2 regions of the Lysinibacillus sp. GW247-5R2A genome follow, and region 1 is predicted to be linked to the other one. Evidence: a T-box and tRNA genes for the amino acid it is inferred to sense, from the RefSeq annotation. Region 1 holds a T-box; the other holds one or more tRNA genes.
The links. A T-box is a leader RNA that pairs with one kind of tRNA and senses whether it is charged. The one in region 1 lies ahead of argS (arginine--tRNA ligase), so its partner is inferred to be a tRNA-Arg.

Region 1 (13,231 bases):
ACTATTAGGGGTCACTTCAAAATGAGGAGCGTTTTTTTAATGTGGATCGTTTGAATGCCGTCTGTAACTCATGAAGGTGAATGCAGATGCAATCAGTGCCAACGTTGCTGCTGCCCAGGCAAGATATTCTAGACTCCCTGAAGTGATGACAAAGCCTCCTATGGCAGCGCCTAATGCTATCCCCACATTAACGGCTACTGGTGTTAAGGAGGAAGCAAAATCTTTGGCTGATGGAGAATACTCTTCTGCTAAATCCATGAAGTATAGCTGAATTGTCGCGTTTACGGCATAAAGTATAACAGCCATTAACAGGATACTTATAAGTCCTAGCCAAAGGGAGGACATTGTAAAATAAAAGGAAAATAAGATGACTGCCTGAATGATAAAAATATAACGTAATTTACGTAATCCGTTTTTCTGTGCAATTTTACCTGCTAAAACATTACTAAAAATAGAAAATAAACCATATATTAGAAGGACGATGGCTATGTATTTTGTCGGAACACCAAGTTTATTTTCTAAAATAGGCGTAATGAATGTATAGATTGTGTATGTTCCTGCAATGGTGAAAATAGGAATTAAAAATGCAAGTATAACTTTAGGTTGCTTTAATAAGGACAATTGATCGGAAAGGGAGCCATTCTCCCCACTTAAACGTTTAGGTAACACAAACATGCTTATAATAAAAGCAACGCCCCCTAATAGGGCAGTTAACCAAAATGTCATATGCCAATTACTCCATTGCCCAATCATTGTTCCTAATGGTACACCCATGACATTAGCAATGGTAAAGCCCGCAAATATCGAAGCAATAATAGTGGATCTTTTTTCTTTTGGGATGACCGTATTGGCAATGGACATAGATAGAGCTGTTAAAACACCACTGACAACAGCAGTCATAATTCTAGAGCCCATTAGCACTACATAAGTGCTAGATAAAGCACTAATTATATTTCCAAGGATGAAAATGGCAATTAATACTAACATAAGTGGATATTTCGGAAATCTACTGACAAAGCCTGTTACAATGGGGGTGCCTATTGCATAGGCTATGGCGAATCCAGAAACCAAAGTGCCTGCTGTAGCAATCGAAATCCCGATAGATGTAGAAACCTCAGTTAATAGCCCTACAATTACAAATTCACTTGTCCCCATGACGAAAGTAAGCAAAATAAGCGTAAATGCTAAAATCTTATGCTTTTTACTAAGTGTCTGTTCTTCATGAACCATTGTATATTAAATACCTCCTTATATTTATATATCGAGAATTATCGATATATTAGATGTAATATCGGAACCTATATCTATTTATCGTGAATATTCGATATAATACTTGAATAGAAACCCACTTAATCTTTTTGGGTTTCTGATACTAAAAACATTGCAATTTCTTGAACAGTTTCTTCTTTTAGTTTGTAATACGTCCATTGACCATGACGAAAAGATTCAAGGAGACCAGCTTTTTGCATCATAGTTAAATAGTGAGAAACGGTCGATTGAGAAGTTTTTGCTTTTTCCTGAATATCCCCTACACAAACGCCTCCTTCAATACTCACTTTTGGAAAATGCTTCTCAGGTTCCTTCAACCATTGTAAGATGTTTAGCCTTGTCTCGTTTGATAGCGCTTTAAAAATTTCAATAGGTTCCATGTCTTGATGATATATCGAATTATCTCGATATGTCAATGATTAATGGATACAAAAAAATATTGACGTCAAGAAAGGACTCCTGTAGAATATGTCAAAATCATAGAAAAATTCGATGATAAAGAGAGTAATTGATGGGACAACTGGAAAGCGAGTTAGGGATGGTGTGAGCCTAATACAGAAACCATGAATGAAGCGCACTTTGGAGAAGGTTCTCGAACTACTAGTAGAGAACAGCGGGGCGTCACCTCGTTAACAATGTAAAGTGGTCATTATGCAATGGCAACTAGAGTGGTACCACGGGATTACTATGCTCTCGTCTCTAATTATAGAGGCGGGGGCTTTTTTTATTGAAAATGGAGGAGGATATACATGAATAAACAAATTGCAAACAGTATTGCTGAAATTTTAAAGCATCAGCTAACAGCTCAAGACGTGGAACAATTACTAGAAAAACCAAAAAGTTTAGAAGTTGGTGATGTGGCCTTTCCATGCTTCACTTTGGCTAAAATATGGAAGAAGCCACCTCAACAAATTGCAGCGGAAATAGCGAACCAATTGCAAAATGAGATGATCCATCAGGTGCAATCCATTGGTGGCTATGTCAACATCTTTTTAAATCAAGCAAAAGTAACGCAACAAGTGTTGGGCCTTATTATGCAGGAACAACAAAATTTTGGTACGAATCAAAACGAAATGGGCAGTGTCGTCCTCGACTTTTCTTCGCCCAATATTGCTAAACCGTTCTCTATGGGGCATTTACGTTCAACCGTCATTGGGAATGCCTTGGCAAATATTGCCGTGAAAAATGGTTACCAGGCTATTCGTATTAATCATTTAGGGGACTGGGGCACCCAATTTGGCAAGCTTATCGTTGCGTATCAAAATTGGGGTGATAAGGAAGCCATTACAGCATCTCCTATTGAGGAATTATTAAAGATTTATGTTAAATTTCATACGATGGCCGAACAAGATCCTACATTAAATGAAATGGCTCGCGCCGCATTTAAAGCATTAGAGGATGGCGATTCAGAGGCGTTAGCATTGTGGCAATGGTTCCGCGATGTTTCGTTAGATGAATTTCAAGCTATTTATGGGCTGCTAGGTATCAATTTTGATGAATATACAGGAGAAGCCTTTTACAATGATAAAATGACAGAGGTTGTGACTGAGCTACAAAACAAAGGGCTCCTAATCGAATCAGAGGGTGCCTTTGTAGTAGAGATGGAGGGAATGCCACCTTGTTTAATAACAAAAACAGACGGCGCCACGCTTTATGCAACTCGTGATTTAGCGGCTGCCTTTTACCGCCAACAACAGTATCAACCGAATAAAATTTTCTACGTAGTTGGCAATGAACAAACGCTCCATTTTAAACAATTATTTCAGGTGATCGAAAAGATGGGGTATAGTTGGGCAAAAGATTTGCAGCATGTACCATTTGGGATGATGCTTAAAGATGGTAAAAAAATGTCCACACGTAAAGGTAAAGTGGTGTTATTAGCGGATGTGCTAGCCGAGGCGATTGCCACAGCTAAGCGCAATATAGAAGACAAAAACCCTCATTTACAGCAGAAAGAGCGAGTAGCGCAGCAAGTAGGAGTTGGGGCGGTTATCTTTAATGACCTAAAATATCATCGCTTAAACGATATTGAATTCTCCATCGAGCAAATGATGAATTTTGAAGGGGAAACAGGGCCTTATGTACAGTATACCTATGCTCGTATTTGCTCTATCTTGGCAAAAGGCGATGTGCCCTCTCACATGAAGACATTTGCTCCATTAGGACAGCAGGCTTGGCCAATCATTTTATTATTGGAACAATTCCCGAAAGTGGTAGACACCGCTTTTAATCAGGCAGACCCATCCATTATCGCAAAATATGCTTTACAGCTAGCCCGTTTATTGAATAAATATTATGCCCATCAAAAAATATTAGCTGATGATGCCCAGCAAGCTTCACGTCTAGCGCTTTGTCATTGTGTAGCGATAGTGTTAAAAGAGTCATTAGCTTTATTGGGCATTGAGTCGCCAGAAAATATGTAGTGAACGGTCGCATATTGAAAGCATTGACCATTTATAGAATACATGGTAAAAGAATAGAATAATAAAAGAAAACTCTTCCATTGACTGGCAGCAGAGAGGATTAAATCAAATGGATAAAAAACAATGGACCCTTTCACTGATTTTAGTCATAATAAGTATATTCTTTGTAGCACTTAATATGAGACCCGCAGTAACGGGAATTGGGCCACTCTTTAATGTCCTTATGACAAACTTACAGGTTTCCAATACGAGTATGAGCTTTCTCACATCTATCCCAGTTTTTTGCATGGGTTTATTTGCTCCGATTGCTGTACCATTTCAGCGTAAGCTTGGAACAAAATTAGCAATCGTGGTTTTAATGGTTATACTCATCTTCGCAAATGGGCTACGCTTTTTCCAAGAAAGCTACCTTTTATTAGTTGTCACTAGTTTTGCGGCAGGCTTGGCTATTGCGATGATTGGACCTATATTAAATGCATTTATTAAGAAAAAATTTCCTCAACGCTTTACGATTGTTATTGGCATTTATTCATTTGGCATCGGCGTTGGTGCGACATTAAGTGCAGCATTGACAGTGAGCTTTTATCAGTATTTTGATAATCAGTGGACAGTTGCACTGGGCATGTGGGCCTTACTTGCTTTGGTCGCCCTTATTCTATGGAGCTGGGTAATTCCAAAAGAACAAGGGGCAGATGGTGAAGAATTAGCTAAAAATGAACCGGCACGTAATCCTTGGGTAACTGGACGTGCTTGGTCAATTTTATTGTATTTTGGTTTACAAACCTCACTGTTTTTCTCTATGATGTCGTGGCTTACACCTCTTTTACAAGACAAAGGAATGACGCTTAAGGAAGCGAGTATGATGCTGACGTTTATGTCTATTGTACAAATGATTGGGAATATTGCTGTGCCGATGCTAATGGAGAAATGGACTAATCGATTAGCGTGGGCAGTGGCATTAGGCTGTTTAGGGCTGATAGGCTTTACATTATTATGGCTTTTATCCGGTATTTATTTGTGGCTAGCCGTATTGATAATCGGCATTGTTCTAAGTGGGCTATTTCCAATCGGCCTGCTGTTACCGCTTGATGAAGCTAGAAATGATCAGGAAGCCAACAGCTGGTCATCGATGGTATTTTCAGGTGGCTTTATGCTAAGTGCCATCATTCCTGTTTTGATTGGCGTTTGCTATGACATAACAGGTAACCATACATGGACGTACGTGATCTTCCTAGCATTAATGTTAGGAATAATCGCGACAACAGGGCTATTGCGAAAAAATTAATTCAAGAAGGCATGCTATTCAAAACGCATGTCTTTTTTTTGTCAAAAATATTTTGAAGGCCTAAAATCCATCCATTTTCACAGCAAATCAGAAAATCCATAAATTTTAATAGGTAGAATGAAATAGAACTAAAGCGATTGCTCTATTTTACTACTAGATAAATTCAAATAATAATATTATGTAAACTTGAAACATCCTAAGACCTTGATTATGATAGATAAGTGAGATAGTTGAAAAGAAAGTTTTGGTGAAGGTATGTATAAAAAGATGCTCGTTTTAGGAGCGGCTACAATACTCATGACAAGTTGTGACAGTCAAATAGGTGCAGGCTGGTTTCAAGCAGAAAAAGCAGAGATGTCAGCAAAAACAGTGGCCAAGCAAGAAGAAAAGATAGTGCCTGAGGTCAAGGTGATAGGTGAGCATGGAGTTGGTGCAGGCATTATTATTCAGCAAAAGGATGATGAGCTTTATATTTTAACAAATGGCGCGCTAGTATCCTCAAAGCCAACTGCCCTTGTGCAAATTGGTCCGAATAAGCTAGTGGCAGCGAATGTTCATTTTATGTCAACGGCACATAATGTTGCACTTTTGCAGGTGACCTATAAAGCGAATGTAAAAGTACCTAAACTGTATGAGGGGGAGCTCGATCAGCTATCAGCTTATGTGGATGGCTTACCTTATACGATTCAAAAATACAAAGATAAAATTGCTGCTTATTATATTGATACAGAGGAAAAGCTACCTTTGGGAAGTCCCGTAATGGAGGCGGAAAACGGAGCAATTGTCGGTCTTTATTTTAACCGTCAGCAGCAAGGGGAAGCACAACCATACATATTGCCAATAAAGGAAATTCAACCGTTTATGCAGAAGTGGTTAAAGGAAGGCATGAAGGCGAGTGTACGCCTATCCCAATCAAAAAATTTATATCCTTATATTGAACAGGGTGATCAAGAAGCCGTACAGCAAGCCATCGACCAATATGGTGAAAATATATTTGCGTATAATATAGATGAAATCAATCTTTTTTTAGATACATTCCATAAGCATTTAAAAGGCGCTGTCACAATTCAAGATGCAAGTGTGATGGAGCCGATTGTAGGGTCAGAAGATTTGCAAGACACTTTGGCAGGTATGGTTGCCTACTATGCCTCCAAACAGGCAAAGATTCATTTCTCGAATACGGACATTCAAGATATTCGTATAGTGGATCAGCATCTACAGGTACGAGCTAAAACGGAATATGTATTGACCAATGCAGCTGGTCAGGAGGCACTTGCCCATTCCATCATGCTGTATGAAATTATGAAAAATGAACAGGGCGAGTACAAGCTACTTCGTCTTACTACTGAGGAGTGAACTTTGCATGGAGCAAGCAAGACAAATGCTACAGCATCATTTTGGCTATGAAGCCTTCCGGCAAGGACAAGCCCAAATTATTGAACAAACTTTACATGGACAATCGAGCCTTTGTGTCATGCCAACAGGTGGAGGGAAGTCTATTTGCTATCAGATTCCAGCGTTAATGCTTGAGGGGCTCACAATTGTCATATCGCCTCTTATTTCTTTAATGCAAGATCAGGTGGAAGCTTTACGAGCAGCCAATATTCCTGCTGCCTATATAAATAGTACATTAACAGCACAAGAAGTGAATGAAACGATGCAACTAGCTAGTGCTGGTTATTTAAAACTACTGTATATCGCACCTGAAAGACTTGAAAGTGCTTCCTTCCTTCAAGCATTGTCCTATTTATCCGTGCCATTAATTGCGGTGGATGAAGCACACTGTATTTCTCAATGGGGCCATGATTTTCGACCAAGTTATCGCTCCATTCAAAAGCTTTTTACACTGTGGCAGCAAAAGCCAACTGTTTTAGCGCTTACCGCCACTGCGACACCTGCTGTTTGTGAGGATATTCGGAAAATATTAACCATTGATGAAGATGCAACAGTGATGACAGGCTTTACACGTGATAATTTGGCCCTTTCGGTGTTAATTGGTGAAAATAAAGAACGTTATATTAAAAATTACTTGCAGAAAAATAAACAGGAAGCCGGTATTATTTACGCCGCCACACGAAAAGCAGTAGATGCGATTTATGACATGCTTAGTCGGTCGGGTGAAGCGGTAGCCAAATACCATGCTGGGCTATCAGAGGATTTACGGATGGCGGAGCAGGAGCGTTTTTTAAAGGATGAGGCACGCATTATGGTGGCTACCAACGCCTTTGGTATGGGAATCGATAAAAGTAATGTGCGCTTTGTGCTGCACTATCAAATGCCTCGCAACATGGAGAGCTATTACCAGGAAGCAGGGCGAGCTGGTCGAGATGGTCTTCCAAGTGCTTGTATCCTACTGTATGCCTCAGGAGATGTTCAAACTCAACGTTTTCTCATTGACCAATCACAAGATGAAGCACGAATACCACAGGAATTAGCGAAGCTCCAAACAATGGTCGATTATTGCCATACAGAGGGCTGCCTACAAAATGCAATTTTAGCGTATTTTGGTGAAGTTCAAGAGGAGCCTTGTGGTCGCTGCAATAATTGTAATGATGGCCGTACTGTGATGAATGTGACGGAGGATGCACAGAAGGTACTCGCCTGTGTTGTACGGATGGGTCAAAAATTTGGCAAGACAATGGTGGCACAAGTACTTATCGGCTCCAAAAATCAAAAAATGAATGAATTTGGATTTGCACGTTTATCAACCTATGGCATTTTGAAAGGGCATTATTCGTCTAAAGATGTTTCGAACTTTATTGAGTTTCTAATTGCCGAAGGCTTATTGGCAGTTAAGCACGGCACGTATCCGACTATTTATGTGTCAGCCGATGGCAAAGAAGTTCTACTTGGCCAACGACAGGTCATGCGGAAGGAAGCTGTAACGGTTAAAAAACTGGTTGATAATGATCCTTTATTTGAACATTTACGTGTGCTGCGAAAAGAAATTGCAGATGAAGAGAAAGTTCCACCATTTGTAGTATTCTCAGATAAAACTTTACGTGATCTATGTGACAAGAAGCCCGCAGTACTGGATGATTTACGCCATATTAGCGGTATCGGTGAAGTGAAATTTGATAAATACGGCAAACGTTTCTTTGATGCACTACAATCATTTTTAGAAACACCCATCTAACATTAGTTAAAAAAGAGAGGTGTCTCAATGGAAAATTGAGGCACCTCCGTTTGTTTATTTATCCCAATGCTTAGTTAGAAACTCATCACGGCCGGAAACAGCACGGTCTTGCTTATAGTGATCAGCTTCTTTTTTATAGTAATCTTGGTGATAGTCTTCCGCTGGATAGAAGCGTTCAGCATCGCGAATTTTGGTTACAATAGGTTTATCGAAGCGTCCACTAGTGGCAAGCTTTTCTTTAGATGCCTCGGCGATTTGCTTTTGTTCATCCGTGTAAGTAAAGATGGCTGTTGAATAGGACTCTCCACGGTCATGAAACTGCCCAAAAGCATCAGTGGGATCGATTTGCATCCAATAAATGTCTAGCAGTTGTTCATAGCTAAAAATGGCTGGATCAAATTCAATTTCGACGACTTCTAAATGGCCAGAAGTCCCTTTCTTAACATCCTCGTATGTAGGGTTTTCTAAGTGGCCGCCCATATAACCAGATGTTACTTTATGTATACCATCCCACTCGACGAATGGCTTAACCATGCACCAAAAACAACCGCCAGCAAATGTAGCTTTTTCTATCATGTACATCATCCTTTCTTTTGTGAAAATATTATAGCATTGTTTGGCGAAAAAACTGAGCATTTGGGTGTAAAATAACAATAAGATAGATGAAGATGGGACTTCCTCTATCAGCCATATGAAACTTTCCGGCTAATCAATCGTTACATTAACTATAAAAAAATAGAGGAGTTAGTCATTATGGAAGAGCAAGATTATACAAGACGCTCACAACGTCCTACAAAACGAAAGCTACGTAAAGCGAGAGCAATTTTCACATTATTAATACTCTGTGTCATGGTTGTGGCAGGTTACTCTATCATGCAGTACCGCAGTGGACTAAAGCTTGCCAATCAAACACAAGTTGAGCAGGAGGATTTTTCTGGCGATACATTAAAAGGTGATATCGAAAATTACTTAATCCTCGGTGTCGATACACGTGGCGAGGAGAAATCTCGAACAGATACGATGATGGTATTATCTTGGAATAAATCAAACAATGATATTAAGCTCGTATCCTTTATGCGTGATATTTATGCGGAAATCCCAGGTTATCAATCCTATAAACTGAATACAGCGTACTACTTAGATGGCGTACAGCTGCTGAAGGATACACTGACGAACATGTTCGGTTTACCGATTCACCATTATGCCCTTATCGATTTTAAAAACTTTGAATCGTTGGTGGATATTTTAGCGCCAAATGGTGTGGAGATGGATGTTGAGAAGGATATGTCTGAAAATATTGGGGTAGAGTTAAAGCAAGGTGTTCATCACTTAAATGGACAGGAATTACTAGGCTATGCACGATTCCGTCATGATGCGGAAGGTGATTTCGGTCGTGTAGCACGTCAGCAAAAGGTTATTGAGGCTTTAAAAAATGAATTGTTAACACCTGCGAATGTATTGCATTTACCAAAATTCGTAGGGGCAGCACAAGGCTATATTACAACCGATTATTCTTCTGCTGAAGAAATGCAACAAGTGCTGAAATTGTTATCTAAGGGCAAGGTGAACATTGAAAAAGCAACGATTCCAATTGAAGGTAGCTATCAATTCCAAAACTTTAGTCATGCCGGCGATTCAATCGTAATAGATGTGGAACAAAATAAGGCCTTTTTAAGTGATTTTTTAGGCATTTCACTGGAGTGATATTTAGCAAAATCCAACATTATCCTGTAATATAAAGGTAGAGCTTTTTGATTGGGGTGGATATATGGAAAAAGAAAGACCAAAAGAACGTTCAAACCTGTTAGCAACCAAGTTTATTCGTTTCTTAGGTGGCAGAAACCTATTATTTACGCTGGTTATTTTATTATTAGTTGCATGTGTTATTTTTATGTTTAATCAAGTTTCCTTTATCTTTACCCCGCTTCAAGTATTATTTGAAGTAGTCATTTTACCAGGGGTACTAGCCGTCATTGGCTACTATTTATTACGTCCATTGTTGGCAATCTTGGTTAGATGGCGTATCCCGAGAATTTGGGGTATTTTAATTCTCTACATTGCGGTCATTGGCGTCATTACACTGCTTGTTGTGTTGGTTTATCCGTTTTTACGTGACCAATTCACGAACCTTGTACAGGAATTCCCAGAGTATTTTATGAAGTTTACGGAAAAATTTGTTGCATTCTTTAATCATTCACGTTTTAACGATTATTTAGATAAAATTAATTTTGACTACAATGAAGTGGTTAAAAACTTCACTACAGATATGGTGAAAACTGTGAAGGATACAGCTGCAAATATAGCACAGGGTGTCGCATCCGGTATTACGGGCTTCCTCTCAACGTTAACAGGCATTGTTCTATCGCTTGTAACCGTACCATTCATTCTGTTTTATTTACTGAAAGAGGGCGAAAAGTTACCGAAATTTATGCTGAAAGTTTGCCCACCGCGTATGCGTAAAGAAGTGACTGAAATTTTCCATGATATGGACAAGCAAATTAGTTCTTACATACAAGGGCAAATTTTAGTATCGATGTGTATTGGTGCAATGGTAACGATTGGCTTCTTAATTATTGGAATGAAATATGCTTTATTGCTCGGCTTCCTTGCGATGATTACAAGTGTGGTGCCTTATTTAGGTCCTGTTATTGCCATCACACCAGCCGTTATTATCGCTCTTGTCACATCACCATTGATGCTGATTAAGCTAGCGATTGTATGGACTATCGTGCAGTTAATCGAGGGAAAATTCATTTCTCCACAAATTATGGGGAAATCGCTCAGTATCCACCCGATTACAATTATCTTTGTATTATTAACGGCAGGCTCGCTATTTGGTGTCCCAGGTGTCATTTTGGGGATTCCAGGATACGCAATCTTTAAAGTGCTGGTGACTCATCTATTCAAGCTATTTAAACAGCGCTATAACCGGTATGAGGACGACGTTCACCAAAAATATGATGCATAAGAAGATACAGCTACTGCCGCCTGACAGTAGCTGTATTTTTAATAGGAGATGAAGGATGGTGGAAAGAGAATGGCATACACACCGATTAATTTTCAAGAAAAATTAGCGAAATTCCAAGAACACTGGTCACCAAAGGTAATTGCTGAAATGAATGACTATCAATTCAAGCTTGTTAAAGTAAGGGGAGATTTTGTTTGGCATAAACATGATAATACAGATGAAGTGTTTATTGTTATTGAAGGGGAGCTCGTCATCGAATTCCGTGAGGGAGAAGTGAGATTAAAGGAGGGAGAAATGTTTGTCGTACCACGCCAAGTTGAACACAAGCCTTACGCCGCTGCCGAGTGTAAAATTTTACTTGTAGAGCCTGCTGGAGTAGTGAATACGGGGGAGGGAAAATCTGCGCTTACTGCCGAAAATGATGTTTGGATTTAATTAAGAAAACCCTTCTAGCATGTTGTTAGAAGGGTTTTCTATGTTAGTTTTCTTGTAGTACTTGTACTTGTGCTAAACGATTGACAGCTTCCTGAAGGATTTCCGCTGGCTGCACGAGTGCTAAGCGTAAATAACCTTGACCTGCCGTGCCAAATACAGTACCTGGAACTGACACAATGCCAACCTGCTCGATTAATTTAAAGGCAAGTTCTGTGCAGTCCATATCATATGGGTATTTTGCCCAAACAAACATACCGCCGTTGGAAGGTGCAGCGTCCCAACCTAGTGCCTGTAAGCCATTCATCAGTGTTTGATGACGCTCAGAGAAGGTTGCACGTAAGCTTGCCGTAATTTCTTCAGCATGGTCGAGGGCAACAACAGCTGCATCCTGAATAGGCTCAAAAATACCGAAATCTAAATTCGATTTTAATTGCTTTATAATCGAGATCATTTCAGCATTTCCTGCGATATAGGCAATACGTGTTCCTGCCAAACTAAAGCTTTTGGAAAGGGAGTTAATTTCCATCCCTACTTCTTTCGCACCTGGGGTAGCAAGGAAGCTAATCGGCCCATCACCCGTAAAATAAAACTCAGAATAGGCTGCATCATGCAGAACGATGATGTTATATTTTTTAGCAAAGGCAATCACTTTTTCAAAATAGGCTAAGGATGGCATCGCTGGTACTGGGTTTCCTGGTAAGTTTAAAATTAATAGCTTTGCTTTTTGGGCAATATCTTCTGGTACAGCATCTAAGTCTGGAAGATAGTTGTTGTCAGCTGTTTGAGGCATGTAATAGGGTGTTGCACCAGCTAAGTGAATGCCTGCATCATACGCAACGTAAGCTGGGTTTGTTGATAGCACGATGTCTCCTGGATCACAAAAGGCCATTGGAAGATGCACTAAGCCCTCTTGAGAGCCAATCGTTTGAATGATTTCAGTAGCGGGATCTAAATCAACATGGCTACGGCGCTTATAGTAGCGACTGACTGCCTCATAAAAACGCTGTGTGCCTGTAAGTGTATAGCCATACGATTCAGCTAAACCTGCTCGATAAGATAGATGTTCACGAATTTTGGCATGTGGGGGAAGGTCTGGGCTTCCTAAGCTTAAGTCAATCAGGGTCATGCCCTTTGCTTGCTGCTCTCTCGCAAAATTTTTCAAATCTCCGAAAATTGCTGGTGTAAATAATGACATTTTTTTAGATGGTACGATTTTCAAGACTAGTACACTCCTTGTAGTTGTATAACAGAATAGTAGTTCACATTTTATCATACTAAAGCACAGAAAGGGGCAGATATTCTGAAAAAAGAAAATATTTATATAATGTAGAGGATGTGCGCATAGGCTAGCGAAAATGGATTGCCTAATGTTGGGGAAACCTACTGTAAATTCCGTAAATCTAGAAGTTGTATTATACTTACTATATAGCTTTTCAGGGAGAATCAATGGATTTAGCTGCTATCATTAGCATAAGAGGGGGTGAGGGCTTTGAAGGTATATTCGTTAAGTGGACCGAGTGGCACAGGAAAAAGCACTAGTGCTCTATCTTTTGCTCATAAAATTGGCGTACAGGCGATTATCGATGATGGATTACTCATTGTCAATGGCGTGAGGGTCGCAGGAGTTTCTGCCAAATTTGAAAAAAATACAATTACCGCTGTTAGGCGTGCTATTTTTACGGATCAAGAGCATCGTGAGGCCGTCAAGAAAGCGC
Region 2 (20,066 bases), on a different contig from region 1:
TATGGGGAATTTATTTAGCGTGGTTCAAGCATTAAATCGACTGGGCTGTGAGGTGGTTGTGACAGCTGATGAACAAACGCTAGATGCTACAGATGCATTACTATTACCAGGAGTCGGGGCATTCCCGGATGCTAGAAAGCGTTTAGCAGAAACTAAATTAGATCGTTATTTACATAAAGCCCAAAGCCAAAACCGCCCTCTTTTAGGCATTTGTTTAGGGATGCAATTATTATTTGAACAAAGTGATGAGGTCACATCAACAAATGGCTTAGGTTTCTTTAAGGGACAAATTAAGCGATTTAGTGGAACAAATGAGGGGCGGGGATATCGAGTGCCCCATATGGGCTGGAACGAATTGGTGATGACGAATCGTCCTGCTTGGTTAGAAAATAGTGCCCCTGCAAAGCATGTCTATTTCGTTCATTCGTTTTATGCCACTCATATTGAGGAGTCTGAGCTTGTTGCTTATGCAGACTATTGTGGCATACGAGTTCCAGGTATTGTAACGAAAGGTTCCGTGACAGGGATGCAATTTCACCCTGAAAAATCAGGTGAGCTGGGCGTATATTTATTGGAGCAATGGCTGAAAGGTGTGAAAGCATGCTAACGAAACGAATTATCCCCTGTCTAGATGTCAAGGAGGGCCGTGTTGTAAAAGGGATACAATTTGTATCCATTCGAGATGCTGGTGACCCAGTGGAACTAGCAAAATTCTATGATGAACAAGGCGCAGATGAGCTCGTATTTTTAGATATATCTGCTTCACATGAAGGTCGCGAAACAATGATAGATGTAGTTCGACAAAGTGCTGCCACATTAGCGATTCCTTTTACAGTTGGTGGAGGTATTCGGACGTTGGATGATATGAAGCATATTTTACGCGCTGGTGCGGATAAAGTTTCTGTTAATACTTCCGCTTTAGAGCGTCCTGCCCTTATTCAAGAAGGCTCCGATTTCTTTGGTGCCCAATGCATCGTCGTGGCCATCGATGCTCGCTATAGTGAAGAGGACGGTACATGGATGGTTTATACCCATGGTGGGCGCAACAAAACTACTTGGACAGCTATTGACTGGGCAAAGGAAGCGGTGCGCTTAGGAGCAGGTGAGATTTTATTAACTAGTATGAATCAAGATGGGGAAAAATCTGGCTTTGATTTGGGATTAACAAAAGCAGTACGAGAGGCTGTGACAGTCCCTGTTATTGCAAGTGGTGGAGCAGGAAATGCCGAACATTTTTACGAAGTATTAGCAGAAGAAGTTGATGCAGATGCAGCACTTGCAGCTTCCATCTTCCATTATAAAGAAACAAGCGTAGCCCAAGTGAAAGAATACTTACGTGAAAAAGGAGTGGCAGTACGATGATAGAACGTATTCGATTTGATGAGAAAGGTCTTGTACCGGCAGTTGTACAGGATGCCAATACGAAGGAAGTACTGACAGTGGCTTATATGAATAAAGAGTCATTAGTTAAAACGATCGAATCAGGTGAAACTTGGTTTTATTCTCGTTCACGTCAAGAGCTTTGGCATAAGGGAGCGACAAGTGGTTATACACAAAAGGTTGTCGCCATTAAAACAGACTGCGATCAAGATGCATTAGTTGTGGAGGTTTTACCAGATGGTCCAGCCTGTCATAATGGTACAACTACTTGCTTTACGGAGGTGGTACAGCAAAATGCTGAAGTCGGCTCTGTAGAAATGATTGCAAAACTTGTAAGTGTTATTGAAAAGAGAGAACAGGAAATGCCTGTAGGAGCTTATACTACATATCTATTTGACAAGGGCATCGATAAAATCTGTAAAAAAGTTGGTGAGGAAGCGACAGAGGTTGTTATTGGGGCCAAAAATCGGGATGCAGAAGAAGTAAAGTGGGAGGCCGCTGATTTAATTTATCACCTACTAGTATTACTGCAAGAACAAAAGGTAAGTATATATGATGTTCTTCATGTGTTGAAAAAACGTCACGAGGAGAAATAACAGCATATTATTAATTGTATGGTATAATAGGGTTTACTGTGTAAAGGAACGTTTAATACGTTCCTTATTTCTTGTTTCGGAGGAAATGTATTGGAAAAGAAACGTCAAAATAAGAACCAATCAAATATAGTGTCGTTCATTCCAACAGGCGACTATTATTATAAAAAATCAATTCAAGCTATGAACAGTGGACAAATGAATAAAGCTTATAAATATTTGCAGCGTGCAGTTGATCTTAGCCCAGATGATCCTATGATAATCTTGCAGCTTGCTATTGTAGAGTTAGAAGGTCAACGTTTTGAAGAAGCGTATGATCTGCTTCGTCGTGCCTATCAAATTGACCCCGATAATCCGGAAATTATTTTTTACATGGCGGAAGTGTCAGGCTGTGTAGGAATCATGCAGGATGCAAAACGCTTTGCTGAAGAGTATTTACAGCTAGAGCCTGAAGGTGCTTATGCAGATGAAGCAGCAGAAATTTTAGAATTTGTCGCATTCGAGCAGGATGAATTTGAGGAGCTTGAAGGATCTGGTGAGGATTTATATCGTCAGGAACAGGCTCGCCGTCATATGGAGAAGGGCGACTTTCCTGAAGCTATTACTATTTTAGAAGATTTAATTGAAGATCGACCAGCCTTTTGGTCGGCCTATAATAATCTTGCACTTGCTTATTTTTATGTTGGAGAAGAGGAACAGGCGAAGGCTCTCTTACATACGGTACTACGTGAAAATAAGGGAAACTTACATGCACTTTGTAACTTAACGGTGATTGCGTATTACGAAAAGAATGAAGAAGATTTGCAAGAGCTATTAAATATCCTTGTTAAAATTCAGCCATATACATGGGAGCATCGTTATAAACTAGGTGCTACCTTAGCTTTAATAGGGCAATATGAATTAGCCTATAAATGGTTGCGCAGTATGCAAAAAAGAGGCTATGTAGGCGACGCAGGCTTTTATTTCTGGTTATCCCATGCTGCTTATTTTTCTGGGCATGAGGAGGTTTCTAAAAGTGCTTGGGGTCAACTGCTAGAGGTAGACCCAGATAAAGAGGGCTTTGAACCTTGGCGCCAACATGAAAATGAATTTGCACTGGATGCGTTGGAACATGATCGGAATTTTATCGTTGAAAAATTAGAAAGTAGCTATCCAAGTGAACGTATCTTTGGATTGTTTTTATTGAAGGATACGGCTCATAAGCAAGAAATAATCGCCCATCCTAAATGGGTCAATATCGAGCAATTCGGTGCGTTTGAGAAATTATTTTTAGCCTATGCACTTGGTCATGAATTTGATAAGAAAAACAAAGTAGAGGCCAGCTTTTTACGTGCTGTAAATGTGCCAGAAATTTTATTAGAGCAGTATGGCAAATTATCATCATTGATTGTACCTATGTTTCAAATGTGGTTTGTCCTGTGTGAACAAGCTTTAATTCAAAATTATCGTTTTACAAATCCTGTAGCGATTGCAGGAGCAAATGATTATTTATTTAGATCTTCTCAAATGCTTAAGGTGACAAAAAAAGAAATAGCTCAACAATATGGAGTATCTGTTGCCACTTTATCGAAGTATATTGAAGAAATTTTAGCTTTTTTACCAGACAGTCATAATTAGTGTGTGAGCAACATAGTTGAATAACTTTATACTTTCACATACGATGAACATACTAACGTTATCAAGAATTTGCCCTGGCAACATTGCGTTTGAGTGTTACTCCTTGCTAGTTGCCAATGGTTTATCTTCATCCCCTCTATTGTAAGGTGGGATCATATGTAGGTGACGTTACACTTTCACTACTATTTGTTGAATGAAGATAAAAAGTATTCTGTTTAGGGGGAAGTATTTATGTCGGAAGAAAAAATTTATGATGTGGTCATTATTGGTGCAGGTCCTGCTGGGATGACTGCTGCTGTTTATACATCACGTGCTAATTTGGCAACGCTTATGATTGAACGAGGAATCCCTGGTGGACAAATGGCCAACACTGAAGAAGTAGAAAACTATCCTGGTTTCGATACAATTTTAGGACCTGAGCTTTCTACAAAAATGTTTGACCATGCTAAAAAATTCGGTGCTGAATATGCCTATGGCGATGTAACAGAAATCATCGACGGGGAAGAATTTAAAACAATTAAATCAGGTACAAAAGAATATAAAACACGTTCCATTATTATTACAACTGGTGCAGAGTATAAAAAAATGGGTGTGCCTGGTGAAAAAGAACTTGGCGGCCGTGGTGTCAGCTACTGTGCAGTTTGTGATGGCGCGTTCTTTAAACAAAAAAATCTTGTAGTTGTTGGCGGAGGAGATTCAGCTGTAGAAGAGGGCGTATATTTAACACGCTTTGCTGATAAAGTAACAATTGTCCACCGTCGTGATAAATTACGTGCACAAAAAATCCTCCAAGATCGTGCCTTTGCCAATGACAAAATTGATTTCATTTGGAATGCTACAGTAAAAGAAATTAATGAAGCTAATGGTAAAGTGGGCAGTGTTACACTACAATCAACTGTGGATGGGACTGAATCTGAGTTTACAACAGATGGTGTGTTTGTGTATATCGGTATGCTACCTTTAACAAAGCCATTTGAATCTTTAGGTATTTTAAATGATGCTGGTTATATTTTGACAAATGATAATATGGAAACAACAATTCCAGGTATCTTTGCAGCTGGAGATGTACGTGAAAAATCACTTCGTCAAATTGTTACAGCGACTGGTGATGGCAGTATTGCGGCTCAAGCTGTACAGCATTATGTAGAAGAGCTATTAGAGAAAATTAATGCATAACTTGGCTATTTTAAGGAGAAAAATACAATTTTAATGTGGTTTTAATATTGTTGTAACTTGAATGACATATAAAAGGTGTATGATTAAAAGTGTAATTAGCAATCCCCCTTTTATTTTGTTTAGTAGGTTGTTTCCGCCTCAATTAGGTGGGAACAACCTACTTTTTTATTTGTATAGATCATGAAAAGGGCATGAGCTTTTTTTCAATAAATTCTTCGATAAAACTAAATTGTTAAATGTCTATGTATGAGAGTTGTAAATGAGGACAAATCTTGCAGTGTCTTGCTATAATGGAGAGTAGAATGCAAAAGTGATTAGAGGTGTGCCTATGCAAAGAATTGCAAATTTAATTGCCGTAAAAGACGGTAAAGTATTATTACTTCAGAAACCAAGACGAGGTTGGTACGTTGCTCCGGGTGGAAAAATGGAAAGCGGTGAGTCCATCTTTGAGGCTGCTATTCGTGAATTTCAGGAAGAGACAAATGTTATACCTTTACATGTACACCTAAAGGGTGTTTATACGATGGTCATTAAAGAAAATGATGAAGTCGTAGATGAATGGATGCTGTATACATTTGTTGCTAAGGATGTAGACGGTGTACCGTTTGTAGAAACTAGAGAAGGTAAACTTGCATGGCACCCAGTAGAGGATTTAGCACATTTGCCAATGGCTGAAGGAGATCGCACTAATTTACGATTTGCTATTTCGCAATCCGGTATTCAGTATGGCACGTTTGACTATACAACGAATTTTGAATTACTTCATCAGAAAATACAAATATCAAAAGAACAATAAAGGAGTTGCATGACAGTGGTGGTTGAAGGCCAACAAAGTACACATGAATTGGTTATTATTACAGGAATGTCTGGAGCTGGGAAGACCGTAGCTATTCAAAGCTTTGAAGATTTAGGGTATTACTGTATTGATAATTTACCACCTGCGTTACTTACAACTTTTTTAACTCTGCTCAGAGATTCTGGAAAGAATAGTACACGTATTGCGGCAGTGATGGATATGCGTGGAGGTAACTTTTTTGATGCGCTTATTGGGGCGTTAGACCATATACTAAAAGAAGGCGACATTGTAGCTCGTATTTTATTTTTAGATGCAGATGATTCCACATTAGTAAGACGTTATAAAGAAACAAGAAGAGCCCATCCATTGGCAGTAAGTGGCTTACCTTTAGATGGTATTAAGCAAGAGCGAGCGCTTTTATCGGAAGTAAAAGGCCGTGCTAATTTTGTTTATAACACATCTAACATGAAACCAAAGCAATTACGTGAAAAGATCGTTAAAGAATTTGCCAGTGAAGCAGATACTATTTTTACCGTAAACATCATGTCTTTTGGCTTCAAGCATGGTATGCCAATTGATGCAGACTTAGTGTTCGATGTTCGTTTCCTTAAAAATCCGTATTATGTAGAAGAGCTACGCCCAAAGACGGGTCTTCAAACAGAAGTATCCTCCTATGTTTTAGCCTTGGAAGATACGCAAATACTTATACAAAAACTAACGGATTTGTTCGACTTTATGATTCCTCTTTATCGACAAGAAGGTAAATCACAACTCGTTATCGCTTTTGGTTGTACCGGTGGTCAGCATCGTTCAGTAACTTTAGCAGAGTTTTTTGGGGCTTATTTAGCCAGCAAAGAGAATACGGTTATTACGCATCGTGATATTAATCGTAGAAAGGAATGAGTGAATGGGGAAAAAGCAAACAAAGATTGTGGTAATTGGTGGTGGAACAGGACTATCTACATTACTTCGTGGGCTCAAGCACCATCCATTTGATATTACTGCTATTGTGACGGTAGCAGACGATGGCGGCTCTTCAGGACGTTTACGAGATGATTATGATATCCCACCACCAGGTGATGTTCGTAATGTCATTGCGGCATTATCAGATATTGAACCGCTAGTGGAGCAAATGTTTCAATACCGTTTTTCAGCGTCAGAGGATTTACGTGGTCATTCCTTAGGGAACCTAATGCTAACAGCACTTACTGATATTACTGGTGATTTTAACCATGCTATAAGTGAGATGGGGAAGGTATTAAAAGTACATGGCCGTGTAATACCCGCAGCCAATAAAAAAATTAACTTACATGCTGTGTTAGAGGATGGTTCAATCATTGAAGGTGAATCAAAAATCCCAACAGCGACAAAACGCATTGATCGCGTTTTTTTAGTACCCGAAAACGTGCAACCGTTACCAGAAGCTATTCGAGCAATTCAGCGTGCAGACTATATATTAATTGGCCCAGGAAGCTTATACACAAGTATTATTCCAAATCTCCTTGTCAAAGAGATTGGGGAAGCAGTTGTGAGAGCTAAAGGAAGAAAAATATATGTTTGTAATTTAATGACACAAAAAGGTGAAACCATTTCTTATACAGCAGGTGATCATGTATCGGCCATACATAAGCATGTTGGCGCTTCCTTTATTGATTCGATTTTAGTGAATGATGAAGAATTACCGAATCCTGTAAAAGAATTGTATAAAGAAGAAAGAGCAGAGCCAGTGACATTTGATGTGGCAAAGCTTGAAAGTATGGGATTAGAGGTTATAAGGCGCGATATTGCTACAATTCGATCAGATGGTACGGTTCGACATAATGCTACGAATGTTGCAGAGTGGCTGGTAGATTATGCCGGTATTTATGATCGGTAAGAGAACTGATAATAGAAACATAAAGTGTTTATTGTATATGGTAAGATGAACATATACATAGAAATTATGATTGAAAGGGGGGCGTGATATGTCTTTTGCTTCTGAAACGAAAAAGGAATTAACCCAAATAGAAGCGGACAATCATTGTATGAAAGCAGAAGTTTCTGCCCTAATTCGTATGAATGGTTCATTATCCTTTGCGAATAAACAACTAAGTTTGGACGTGCAAACTGAAAACGCTGCAATTGCAAGAAGATTATATACGATTATGAAGAAATTGTATCCGTACAATGTGGAATTGCTAGTTCGTAAGAAAATGCGATTGAAAAAAAATAACGTATATATTTGCCGTGTAAGAGAAGGAGCGCGCGAGCTGTTAATTGATTTAGAAATCATCTCAGACGACTTTCAATTTAATCATACGATCTCAAGAAAGCTCATTAAAAAAAATGGTCAAAAAAGAGCCTATTTAAGAGGTGCATTTTTAGCAGGAGGCTCTGTCAATAACCCAGAAACGTCCGCCTATCATTTGGAAATTTATTCCTTATATAAAGAACATGGTGAGGCATTGATGGATTTAATGAATGAATTTGAACTCAATGCCAAAACAATTGAACGTAAAAAAGGCTTTGTTACTTATTTAAAGGAAGCTGAAAAAATTTCTGATTTCCTTAATATTGTAGGCGCCCATCAGGCAATGATGAAATTTGAGGATGTTAGGATATTGCGAGACATGCGCAATAGTGTCAATCGTATTGTGAACTGTGAAACGGCCAATCTAAACAAAACAATTGGAGCAGCATTACGGCAGGTAGAGAATATTCGATTTATTGAAAATTCTATTGGACTTGACCAACTACCAGAAAAGCTTCGTGAAATTGCACGATTACGAGTAGAATATCAAGATGTTACGTTAAAAGAACTTGGTGAAATGGTATCCAGTGGCAACGTCAGCAAATCAGGTGTCAACCATCGTTTAAGAAAAATAGACGAAATAGCAGATGCATTAAGACGCGGTGAAAAAATAGGTGGTTAAGTTTTCATACTTTTCAGGTATGAATGTCATGCGTAATCGCTTATTGTTCTTTTGCTAGTAAGTAAGGTAAGATAAAACTAATAGATGAACGGTAGTGAAGGGGAGTTTTGAGAATGATCGAGAGAAGAGTCCAGGTTAAATTAAAATTAGGACTACAAGCTAGACAAGCGGCACTATTTGTGCAGGAGGCCAATCGTTTCAGTGCGGATATCTTTCTAGAAAAAGATGAAAAAAAAGTGAATGCCAAATCGATAATGGGTGTTATGAGCTTAGCGGTTGCGAAAGGTACCGAAGTAACGTTAAGTAGTGAAGGCAATGATGCTGAGCAAGCGGTTACAGCATTAGCTACAATTATTGAAAATGAAGATTAACAAACAAATAAAAATGCCTCTCAGAGTAATTTTCTGGGAGGCTTTTTAGTATTATTTATTATCCGTACTACGGTGCATAATGTGATCGATTAAACCATATTCTTTTGCACGTTCAGCTGTCATGAAGTTATCACGATCTGTGTCTCTTGCAATGACTTCAAGTGGTTGACCAGTGCGTTCAGATAAAATACCGTTTAATTTTTCACGTAAGAATAAAATACGTTTAGCAGCAATTTCAATTTCTGTCGCTTGACCTTGTGCGCCACCTAGTGGTTGGTGAATCATTACTTCCGCATTTGGTAATGCAAAACGTTTACCAGGTTCACCCGCAGCAAGTAAGAAAGCTCCCATTGATGCAGCCATACCAATACAAATCGTTTGAACTTTTGGCTTAATAATTTGCATTGTGTCATAAATAGCCATACCAGCCGTAATTGATCCACCTGGCGAATTAATGTAAAGAGAAATGTCTTTGTCTGGATCTTCTGCTTGTAGGAAAAGTAGCTGTGCGACAATTGAGTTTGCCACATTGTCATCGATAGCACTTCCTAAAAGGATAATGCGGTCTTTAAGTAGACGTGAATAAATGTCATATGCACGCTCACCACGGCTTGTTTGTTCAATAACTGTAGGAATTAAATTCATGTTAAATCCTCCTTCAAAAAACTAAATTCGATTACCTTTGCTGAAATCTACATTGTTTATTTCAGCTGTAACCTTATCATACACATTATAGTCAGGGAAGGTCAAATATTAACCCTGCTAAAGTGAAATTAATTAAAATAAAAAAATAAATTCTTTTTTGCATTCTATGGTTGAATTATATGTGATACGTTTGTATAATAGGTAAGGTTATAAGTTTGAAAGTACAGGACACTATTTTGCAGGTATGCTTCAAAAGAGGATTATCTACATCATGCTTTTCGCAAGCCTAGGGTGAGTACTTTTTTTTTGTGTTTTTTGCCCTCGTGGTGTAATGGATAACACGTAAGATTCCGGTTCTTGCACTGGGGGTTCGATTCCCTCCGAGGGCGCCATTTTACTGAATATTGATATACTGTAATAGCTCAATCTCCTAATAAGTAGTTTAGCAGCCTGCTTAGTGGGGATAGAGAGGAAAAGTAATGGGAATACTGTCCTAGTTGGCATTATTCCCCTATTTATGCCTTTCAAACCTTCAAGAAAGCAACAACTCCAAATTATTTTTTAGTGAACATACTGTCCGTGAAGGCTAGGAATAGCCGAAAAAAAGAATCCTTTCTGAGGGGATTCTTTTTTTTTGTTTAAATTTATCGAAATTTGACATTGCTCCTATTGTATATATATTAGTTTTAGGTTCGTTTTCTTGTTATTAATGCTTATTTTTTCTATTTAAGTAGCTTTACCATTCATTAATATGAAAAAATATTTAGTTTTATGCGAAAAGTTGTTGTGCAAATACTATAATATTAATATAATTGACCTAATAGTCTAACATTTCCGAATTGCGAAAAATAATACGCAGGATGGAAAATTATCGAAATAGGGGGAAATGCAATGAAAAAAACAGCTTGGATGTTACTTATGATGATAGCAGCGCTAACTTTAGCACTTGCAGGATGTGGCACAAAGGACAATGCTTCTTCTGGTAGCACACCTTCAGAAGGTGCGGATGGCAAGAAAGTATATAAAGTAGGTACAGAAGCAACTTTTGCACCGTTTGAATCTGTTGACGATAAAGGGAAAATTGTAGGGATTGATGTCGATATTTTAAAAGCAATTGCTGATGAAATGGATTTCGAGGTAGAGTGGAATAATATTGGTTGGGAACCTGTTTTCCAAACAATTAAAAACGGTGAAACACATATTGGTGCTTCAGGGATTACAATTACAGATGAGCGCAAAGAATCATTCGATTTTACTGAGCCATACTATGAATCTCAATTATTAATTGTTGTGAAAGAAGATTCAAAGATTAAATCATTAGAAGAATTAAAAGATAAAAAGGTGTCCGTACAAATTAATGCTACTGGCCATATGGCAGCTAAAAAGTTACAAGGTGAAGCAAGTACAAATATTATGGCTTTTGAAAGTCAGCCAATCGCAATTCAAGAAATGCTAAATGGTAATGTTGACGCAGCTATTGGAGACAATGCGGTAGTATACGAATATATTAAAGCGCATCCAGATCAAAAAATTAAAGTCATTCAAGATGACGCATTCGAAAAAGAATATTATGGCTTTATGGTTCAAAAGGGGAATAAAGAGCTATTAGATAAATTAAATGAAGGTCTGAAAAAGATTAAAGAAAACGGTAAATTAAAAGAAATTACAGGTACTGATTTCGAATAATATGGTAATGCCACTCGCCAAGCAGTATGCTAGCGACTCATTTAATGGATGTGACTTTAAAGGGGAAATGGGGTTTTCGGATGGACATCTTTGACCTACGCTGGGACATTGTCTGGAACTACCGAAATATGTTTATACGAGGTATTGGCGTAACACTTATTTTGACACTTAGTGGTTATTTTGGCGGTATTCTTTTAGGGCTGTTTTTAGGACTAGGGAAATTATCAAGTAAAAAATGGATCTATTGGCCATCAAAATTATATGTGGATTTATTCCGCGGAACACCAATGCTTGTTCAAATTTTATTAATACACTTAGCTGTTATTCCAACCATTTTTGGACATTCTTTAGGGTATATGGTTTCAGGGATTACAGCGCTTATTTTAAATTGTGCTGCCTATAACGCAGAAATTTTCCGTGCAGGTATCCAAAGTATTGCAAAGGGGCAAATGGAGGCCGCTCGTTCTCTTGGTCTTACACATAACCAAGCGATGCGTAAGGTTATTTTACCGCAGGCCTTTAGACGCATGATCCCGCCATTAGGGAATGAATTCATAGCATTATTAAAGGATTCATCACTAGTAACAGTCATTGCTGCACCAGATATTTTATATGCTAGTAAAGTTGTTGCAGGTGCAAGCTTCCGTTTCTGGGAACCGTATATTGTTGCTGCATTACTATATTTAATATTAACGTATGGTGTAACGAAGATTGTTGCATTTATTGAGAAACGATTTAGCAATAGTTATGTCCCTCGTAAGGCAGAAGGGCGGGAAACAAGATGATAAGAATTGAGAACCTACACAAATATTTTGGTAAGCTAGAAGTATTAAAAGGGATTGATTATGAAATCCAAGAAAAACAAGTTGTTTGTGTCATTGGGCCTTCTGGTTCAGGAAAAAGTACTTTTTTACGTTGCATTAATATGCTAGAAGAAGTAACGGACGGTGCTATTTATATTGAAAATGTGAAAATCAATGATCCGAAAACGAATATCAATGAAATTCGAGCAGAGGTGGGAATGGTATTTCAACAATTTAACTTATTCCCTCATATGAACGTCATCGATAATGTCACGATGGCACCCATGCAAATTCGTAAAATGAGTCGTCCAGAAGCTGAAGAGCTAGGGCATGAGCTGTTAAAAAAGGTCGGTCTTGACAGTAAAGCCTATAATTATCCTGAACAGCTATCAGGTGGACAACAGCAACGTGTAGCTATTGCACGTGCGTTAGCAATGAAGCCAAAGGCCATTCTATTTGATGAGCCTACTTCAGCTCTTGATCCTGAAATGGTAAAAGAGGTGTTAGATGTTATGAAAAATCTAGCGGCTGAAGGGATGACAATGATTGTAGTCACACATGAAATGGGCTTTGCTCGTGAAGTCGGTGATCGAGTAGTCTTTATGGATGGTGGCTATATTGTGGAAGAAGGGTTGCCAGAGGAATTATTCGGAAACCCACAAAGTGAACGTACAAAAGCATTTTTAGGAAAAGTATTATAATGAAAAAAGGCAGTCCATGATGAGAATTCATCACTATGGACTGCCTTTTGATTTTTAATGAAGGGGATTAGAGGTTGTATCGTATGCATTAAGCATCGTTTGCATATCTTGTTGAGAGTACTGAGGAACTTGATAATAGCCATGTTTATTTTGGTAAATGGATAATTCATAGGCCATTTCAATGCAGTTGGGAATACTATCAGCAACAACACGACGAACAACGGGGTTTGTTGTTTCTGTTGCAGCAGCCGTCATACATTTTGCTGCTCCCTTTTGAGCGCCTAGTAAGAAACCAGAAATGGCTTCATCATTAATTTCATTGGCGTTTTGCATTGGTTTTTTTGGTTGGCCTGGAGTTAAGCCATATTTAAAATCATTACCTGTTTCCATTTGGTAACGTCCCGTGGGAACAGATGGATCATGACCTGTTTTAAAGGACTCAACAATCGTATTATACATACCCAATGTAAAATTATATTGGCGATCCAAAATGCTGAGTAATTCTTGATCCTTTACTTGTGGACGTAAAATGATCGCTTGGTTCATACCAGCGATAATTTCACCAATTGCTTCATGCATGTCCATCATTTCGTGTCCACCATGATTTAGACTATGTTGTTGATTGAAATTTGTTTGATTGGATGATGATTCATTGTAAAACGATTGTGACAAAAAAAACGCCTCCTCATATAATTTTTGATGCAGTATTTAGTATGTCAAGCCAAATGATTTTCATACGGTATAAATGCAAAGGCAAAAATGTAGACTAACAAAAGGAAAAGCAAGTCAAGGAGGTTTTAGAAAATGAAGAAATGGTTTGGACCAATTGGGATAATTGTTATCATTCTTATCGTGTTAGCCTTAGTGTTGATTCCTAAATATAACAGTTTAGTAACAGCTGAGGAAAATGTAGATTCCAAATGGGCACAAGTTGAAAACCAGCTCCAACGCCGCTATGATTTAATTCCCAATTTGGTTGAATCTGTGAAAGGGTATGCCAATCATGAGCAACAGATCATTGCGGATATTACTAACGCACGTGCTCAAATGAGCAATGCTAATACCCCCGCGCAGCAAGCTGTTGCGAACGATGCTTTAACTGGTGCACTTAGTCGTTTACTAGTAGTCGTGGAAAACTACCCGAACCTAAAGGCAGATGCAAATTTTCGTCAGTTAATGGATGAGCTTGCTGGCACAGAAAATCGCTTGGCAGTTGCGCGCGAGGATTATAATAATGAAGTACAACAATTTAATAAACATGTTAAACGCTTTCCTGGCAATTTAATGGCAGGAATGTTTGGATTTGAACAAAAAGAGTACTTTAAAGCCGCAGCGGGTGCCGAACAAGCACCGTCTATTGATTTTAGTCAATCAGGTACACAGTGATGAAGCGTTGTATTATACAGCTGATTATCGTTTGCTCAGTGCTTCTTTTTAGCATGACTATGACGAAAGCAGCAATGCCTTCACCAATGAAAAATACGTATATCCATGATTTTGCGAATGTCTTATCTTTAGATGTAAAACAAGAGCTAAACCATTATTCAGAGCAATTAGATAAAGGGACAGGTGCTGAAATCATGGTCGTAACTGTTGATAGCCTTCATGGGCAGGAGGCGAAAATGTATGCGACAAAGATGATTCGTTCCTGGGGCATTGGGGACAAAGAGAAAAATAATGGTGTCCTTATACTCGCTACATTTGGACAGGGCGATGGCCAAAATGATGTGGTGATAGCTGTCGGTCAAGGCTTAGAGGGACCATTACCAGACGGTAAATTAGGGCGTATATTAGATAATGCATTTTATCCCTTTGCAAGTGAAGGTGATAATGATCAAGCCTTTCTAGCTACATATGCTGAGGTCTTTCGTGCTGTAGCTGAAGAGTATAATTGGAATGGTGAATTACCTGCAGGTGCAAATGAAGAGGAAGGAATGCCCATCTGGCTCATTATTGTCATCGTTATTATAGTCCTCATTTTTTCTTCTTTTTCAAAAGGCGGAAGAGGCGGACCTCGTGGGAGAGGCTACGGCGGTTATCCTGGTGGCTTTGGTGGCGGACGTTCAGGTGGTGGCGGTTTTGGAGGGTTTGGTGGCGGATCTTCAGCAGGTGGAGGGGCAAGCCGGAAATTTTAAATACTAACGACAAGCGAGCTAATTATTTAGTTCGCTTTTGATATGAAAATATTGACAAATATACAAATAATGGTATAATTTGTATATATCGACTATCGATATAACGTAAATTGATATAGGGAGGAATCATTTTTGAAAAAAAGATTTTTAACTGCATCATTAGCAATTATTTTAACAACTGCTACGGTTATTCCTGCAACATTGCAAGAAGTACGTGCTGCTAATGAAACAAATGTTGTATTAGCACAAGAGGAACATCTTTCAGCACAGGAATTTCTAGATTTAGCAGTAACAGCTTTAACATTCCAGCATGGCTCTGATTCAATGCGTCAACAAATTAAGGATCAATGGGTAAAGGCTGGAGAGATTTCTGACTTAAGCGCTACTATTAAACGTGATCAAGCAGCTAGGATTTTAGTTAGAGCTGCCAATAAAGAAGGAAAAGAAAAATCACTAGGAGAGTATTCAAAGAAGGCCAATAAGCTTGGTTTCTTTAAGGGAGTATCTTCAAGTACAGATTTTATTACGAAACAAGATGCTGGCAAACTCCTTAACAATGTTAAACATATAAAAAATGGTTCTAATAATAAAGGAGTAAAAGAAATTTCTGTAGAAGATTTTATGAAAAATCCAGGGAATTTTGGCTACGAACTGTCCCCAGATGGTAATTACATTACATTTGCCTCTGCATGGGAGAACCGCTCGAATATATTTGTGAAAAAAATGAATGATAATAGTGAGCCTGTTCGTGTATCAAGCTCAAAGGATCGAGATATTGCAGGTTTTTTCTGGAAGGATGATGCTTTACTTTATTTGAAAGATAAAGGTGGAGATGAAAACTTCCATATTTATTCTACAACCTTTAACGGTTCTGTGGAAAAAGATTTAACGCCATATCCTAACGTAACGGTAGGGATATTGGATAGCCTACAGGGTGTAAAAGACGAAATTCTTATTATGATGAACAAAGAGGATGCTACCGTTTTTGATGTGTACAAGCTAAATGTAAAGACGGGTAAAACGACTCACGTCGCAAAAAATCCTGGCAATATTACGAACTGGTTAGCAGATCGTAACGGCAATGTACGTGTAGCTGTGGCTACTGATGGGGTGGAAGGTACTGTCCTTTATCGAGATTCAGAAAAGGATGAATTCAGACCATTTATTAAAATCGGTGCTGGAGATGAAGTGATGCCGCTAGCTTTCTCGAAGGACAATAAATTTATTTATGCTACATCCAATAAAGGCCGGGATAAAATAGAAGTGGTGAAGTATGACTTACAAGGTAAAGAAGAAGTAATCATGTCCAATGATGAAGTGGATGTCTCGGGTGTATTGTATAATGCTGAAAAAGATAAATTATTGTATGGTGCGTATGCTACGGATAAAATCCATTATCAATTCTTTGATAAAGACTTTGAAAAGTTATTCCGTAAAATTCAAAACAAGCTTGGTGTTCAAGAAAGCCAATTGGGCATAAACGATTACAATAAAGAGATGACAAAATTTATTGTAAGTGTTTCTAGTGACACCATCTATGGAAAGTATTATTACTATGATTCAACAACAGATGAATTAACAGAATTAGCAACATTGAGCCCATGGTTGAAATCTTCAGAGCTTGCAGAAATGCATCCTATCTCTTATAAGAGTCGTGATGGATTAATTATAAATGGTTATTTAACGTTGCCGAAAAATAAAAATGCTAAAGATCTTCCTCTTATTGTAAACCCACATGGTGGACCGTGGGCTCGTGATATGTGGGGATTCAATCCAGAAGTACAGCTATTAGCAAATCGTGGCTATGCAGTGCTACAAGTAAACTTCCGTTCCTCGACTGGATATGGCAAAGAATTTCTTCAAGCTGGTAATAAGCAATGGGGCTTGAAAATTCAAGATGATATAACGGATGGCGTTCAATGGGCGATTGACCAAGGTATTGCAGATCCTAAACGTATCGGTATTTACGGTGCTTCATTTGGTGGGTATGCTACATTAGCTGGCATTACGTATACACCAGATTTATATGCAGCAGCAGTTGATTATGTTGGTGTATCTAATATTTTCACACTATTAGATACAATTCCACCATACTGGGAAACGATGCGAGACATGTTTTATGAACGAGTAGGTCATCCAGAGAAAGATAAAGAATTATTAACTGCGGTTTCTCCGGTCTTCCATGCAGATAAAATTAAAACACCTTTATTTGTTGCACAAGGCGCAAATGATCCACGTGTCAACAAAGCGGAATCAGACCAAATTGTTGAAGCTTTACGTGCTAGAGGTGTAGATGTAGAGTATATGTTAAAGGATAATGAGGGCCATGGCTTCGCGAATGAAGAAAACAGAATCGAATTCTATAATGCCATGTTGAAATTCCTTGATCATCATTTAAAATAACATAATAGCCAAAAGGCATTGATGTGCTTGTTATTCGCACTCAATGCCTTTCGTTTTTCTAGTAAGCTTTTGAATGAATCCACCACATGGTTTACAATCGTTGTAGCTAACATTGTCATCATTCAACGATGAAGAAATAATAGAAACAGGAGGTGCCATCCATGAATGTTCAATTTTTTAGTCGAGCTAATTGTCCATTATGTGTAGAGGGCTTACATACATTAAAGCTTGTACAGGAAGATGTAGCGTTCGATATTGAAATAGTTAATATTGAAGAGGATGATCTCATACACGAAAAATATATGTTAATGATACCTGTAGTAGAAAAGGATGGGGTCATTATCCAATACGGCAATCTGGATTATGCCACATTGATGGAGTACTTGGGCAGTTAAGTACTATGTCTTTAAAAAGATAATAACGGCGTAAATCGCTCTATTGTTAGTTGGCATTCATACAATTCACAAATTGTTCAATGAAAGCGGTTTGAATTTGAACAGTTTGTGAAGACCTTCACATTAGTCTTTTATTTTATAAAAATCGGAGTAGAATAGGTATCAAGTAAGACGTTGTTATAAAACAGATAATGAAAAGTATCACAAATTCTAGTGGTTGTTATATTACAAAAGCGATGTGAAGGGAGATTTTACAATGTGGGTTATTACAGTATTTGAAAAAAAGGACGTTCGTATTTTTGAATTTACAAATAAAAATGAAGCAACAAAAGCTTTAGAAGGATTTAAGAAAAACGCAATTTTATCTTTCACAAAATAAGCAAACCTAAGTCTCGTAGCTAATGACAAAGCTATGGGGCTTTTTTTAATCCAAAACTATACAATTACTTGCACTTTCCAAATATGCGTATTATAATGAAATTATAAGTGGGACACAAAATAATATAGTGGGACTAAATTAATCCCACCTCTATTAACAAGGGAGTAGATAAATATGTTCACTATTCCAGAGGCACAGCAAAGGCTACTTCCTGAAATGTATCCGCTTCTGCAATCTAGATATCGTATTTTGCAAGCCGTTCAACTCATGCAACCTATCGGGCGTCGAACACTCGCAGATTCATTGAAAATGACAGAGAGAGAAATTCGTAAAGAAACTGACATTTTACGTGAACAAGGGTTATTAGATTCGCAAAAGTCGGGTATGGTATGTACAGATGATGGTGAAGAAGTCATTGAAAAACTGAGAGCCATCGTTTATGAATGGTCTGGTTTAACCCAGCTTGCAAAATTGCTTGAAAATCATTTTGGTATACAGCATGTTGTTGTTGTACCAGGTGACTATATTGAAGACAATACAATCCTAACCTTGCTTGGCAAGGAAGCAGCATTGCAATTTATGTCTACTGCTTTTAATGAACAAGTTGTAGCGGTCACTGGTGGAAAATCAGTTGCCTCTCTCGCTCAATTTTTACATCCATTAGAGGGACAAAAAGATATTACCTTTGTTGCCGCACGCGGAGGAATTGGTCATGAAATGCAAATGCAGGCGAATACGCTTGTTGCAACATTTGCCATGCAGATGGAGGAACAATACCGTACATTATTTTTACCTGAGCATTTAAGTGAGCAAGCTTATCAAGCAATGCTAACAGAGCCGATGGTAACTGAAATGATGGCGTATTATGATCGAGCAGATTGCGTGATCCATGGCATTGGATCGGCAGAGGAAATGGCGATTCGACGTAATTCATCTTCAGAGGATTTGCGAATTCTTGAGGAGAAGGGCGCGGTAAGTGAGGCATTTGGTTATTACTTTAATGCCGATGGTGAAATCGTACATCGTATCCGCACGATTGGTATTCAGCTTGAACAGGTAAAAAATAGCCAGCAAGTTATTGCCGTGGCAGCAGGAAAACAAAAGGTCAATGCGATGCTTTCATATTTTAAAGTAGCGCCAAAGCAAACGATTTTTATTACAGATGAAGCAGCTGCAAAAGCCATTGCTGCTACTTTATCTTCTGACAGCCATTTTGATTGATGGGTGTGAGCATTACCATGTCACTCGATCTCAAAAAGTGTTGAAGCACTTTTTGAATGAGCATAAAAGCAATTTAACGTCTCTATTTCAATAGAGGCAGACATTACACATTATTGGAGGAATTAACAATGGCATTAAAATTAGCAATTAATGGATTTGGACGTATTGGACGTTTAGTATTTCGTGAGGCAATGAAACAAAATGAATTTGAAGTAGTAGCTGTAAACGACTTAACAGACGCAGGTCAGCTTGCACACTTATTGAAATATGATTCAGTCCACGGTATCTATGATGCTGAAGTCAATGCAGATGAAGATTCTTTCGTAGTAAATGGTCAACGTATCAAAGTATATGCTGAAAAAGATCCTTCACAATTACCATGGGGTGAATTAGGAGTAGACGTAGTTCTTGAATGTACTGGTCATTTCCGTTCAGTGGAAGAAGTAGGTAAGCATATTGAAGCAGGCGCTAAAAAAGCAATCCTTTCTGCACCAGCAAAAGGAGCAATGCCTACATTTGTGATGGGTGTTAACCATACAGACTATAACCCAGCAACAGATGATGTTATCTCAAATGCTTCTTGTACAACAAACTGTCTTGCGCCTGTAGCGAAAGTACTTGATGAGAAATTTGGCATTGAACGCGGTATGATGACAACAATCCACTCGTATACAAACGATCAACGAATCTTAGACTTCCCACACTCTGACCCACGTCGTGCACGTGCAGGAGCGGTATCTATGATTCCAACAACAACTGGGGCAGCGGTAGCCGTTTCTAAAGTATTACCACAATTAAAAGGTAAATTAGATGGCTTCTCTATGCGTGTACCAACACCTAACGTATCATGTGT

Region 2: it has a tRNA-Arg gene. The T-box ahead of argS (arginine--tRNA ligase) is inferred to sense a tRNA for this amino acid. The anticodon was not compared.

What each region holds. Positions count from the first base shown of each region.
Region 1 covers NZ_JBWKZL010000002.1:59-13,289, forward strand. The annotation lists gene AC07YC_RS03675 (MFS transporter) at 37-1,230, opposite strand; gene AC07YC_RS03680 (ArsR/SmtB family transcription factor) at 1,350-1,649, opposite strand; T-box leader at 1,753-1,973, shown strand; gene argS (arginine--tRNA ligase) at 2,019-3,692, shown strand; gene AC07YC_RS03690 (MFS transporter) at 3,802-4,977, shown strand; gene AC07YC_RS03695 (hypothetical protein) at 5,233-6,333, shown strand; gene recQ (DNA helicase RecQ) at 6,341-8,113, shown strand; gene msrA (peptide-methionine (S)-S-oxide reductase MsrA) at 8,168-8,689, opposite strand; gene AC07YC_RS03710 (LCP family protein) at 8,867-9,817, shown strand; gene AC07YC_RS03715 (AI-2E family transporter) at 9,882-11,081, shown strand; gene AC07YC_RS03720 (cupin domain-containing protein) at 11,151-11,516, shown strand; gene AC07YC_RS03725 (aminotransferase class I/II-fold pyridoxal phosphate-dependent enzyme) at 11,560-12,735, opposite strand; gene AC07YC_RS03730 (ATP-binding protein) at 13,006-13,231, shown strand, end outside.
Region 2 covers NZ_JBWKZL010000009.1:28,267-48,332, forward strand. The annotation lists gene hisH (imidazole glycerol phosphate synthase subunit HisH) at 1-607, shown strand, start outside; gene hisF (imidazole glycerol phosphate synthase subunit HisF) at 601-1,362, shown strand; gene hisIE (bifunctional phosphoribosyl-AMP cyclohydrolase/phosphoribosyl-ATP diphosphatase HisIE) at 1,359-1,976, shown strand; gene AC07YC_RS14515 (tetratricopeptide repeat protein) at 2,067-3,590, shown strand; gene trxB (thioredoxin-disulfide reductase) at 3,822-4,766, shown strand; gene AC07YC_RS14525 (NUDIX domain-containing protein) at 5,095-5,562, shown strand; gene rapZ (RNase adapter RapZ) at 5,572-6,465, shown strand; gene AC07YC_RS14535 (gluconeogenesis factor YvcK family protein) at 6,470-7,438, shown strand; gene whiA (DNA-binding protein WhiA) at 7,527-8,474, shown strand; gene AC07YC_RS14545 (HPr family phosphocarrier protein) at 8,588-8,845, shown strand; gene clpP (ATP-dependent Clp endopeptidase proteolytic subunit ClpP) at 8,897-9,490, opposite strand; tRNA gene AC07YC_RS14555 (tRNA-Arg) at 9,808-9,882, shown strand; gene AC07YC_RS14560 (basic amino acid ABC transporter substrate-binding protein) at 10,382-11,176, shown strand; gene AC07YC_RS14565 (amino acid ABC transporter permease) at 11,257-11,961, shown strand; gene AC07YC_RS14570 (amino acid ABC transporter ATP-binding protein) at 11,958-12,680, shown strand; gene AC07YC_RS14575 (spore coat protein) at 12,735-13,352, opposite strand; gene AC07YC_RS14580 (LemA family protein) at 13,485-14,066, shown strand; gene AC07YC_RS14585 (TPM domain-containing protein) at 14,120-14,815, shown strand; gene AC07YC_RS14590 (S9 family peptidase) at 14,948-17,218, shown strand; gene AC07YC_RS14595 (glutaredoxin family protein) at 17,380-17,613, shown strand; gene AC07YC_RS14600 (hypothetical protein) at 17,870-17,992, shown strand; gene AC07YC_RS14605 (sugar-binding transcriptional regulator) at 18,167-19,213, shown strand; gene gap (type I glyceraldehyde-3-phosphate dehydrogenase) at 19,342-20,066, shown strand, end outside.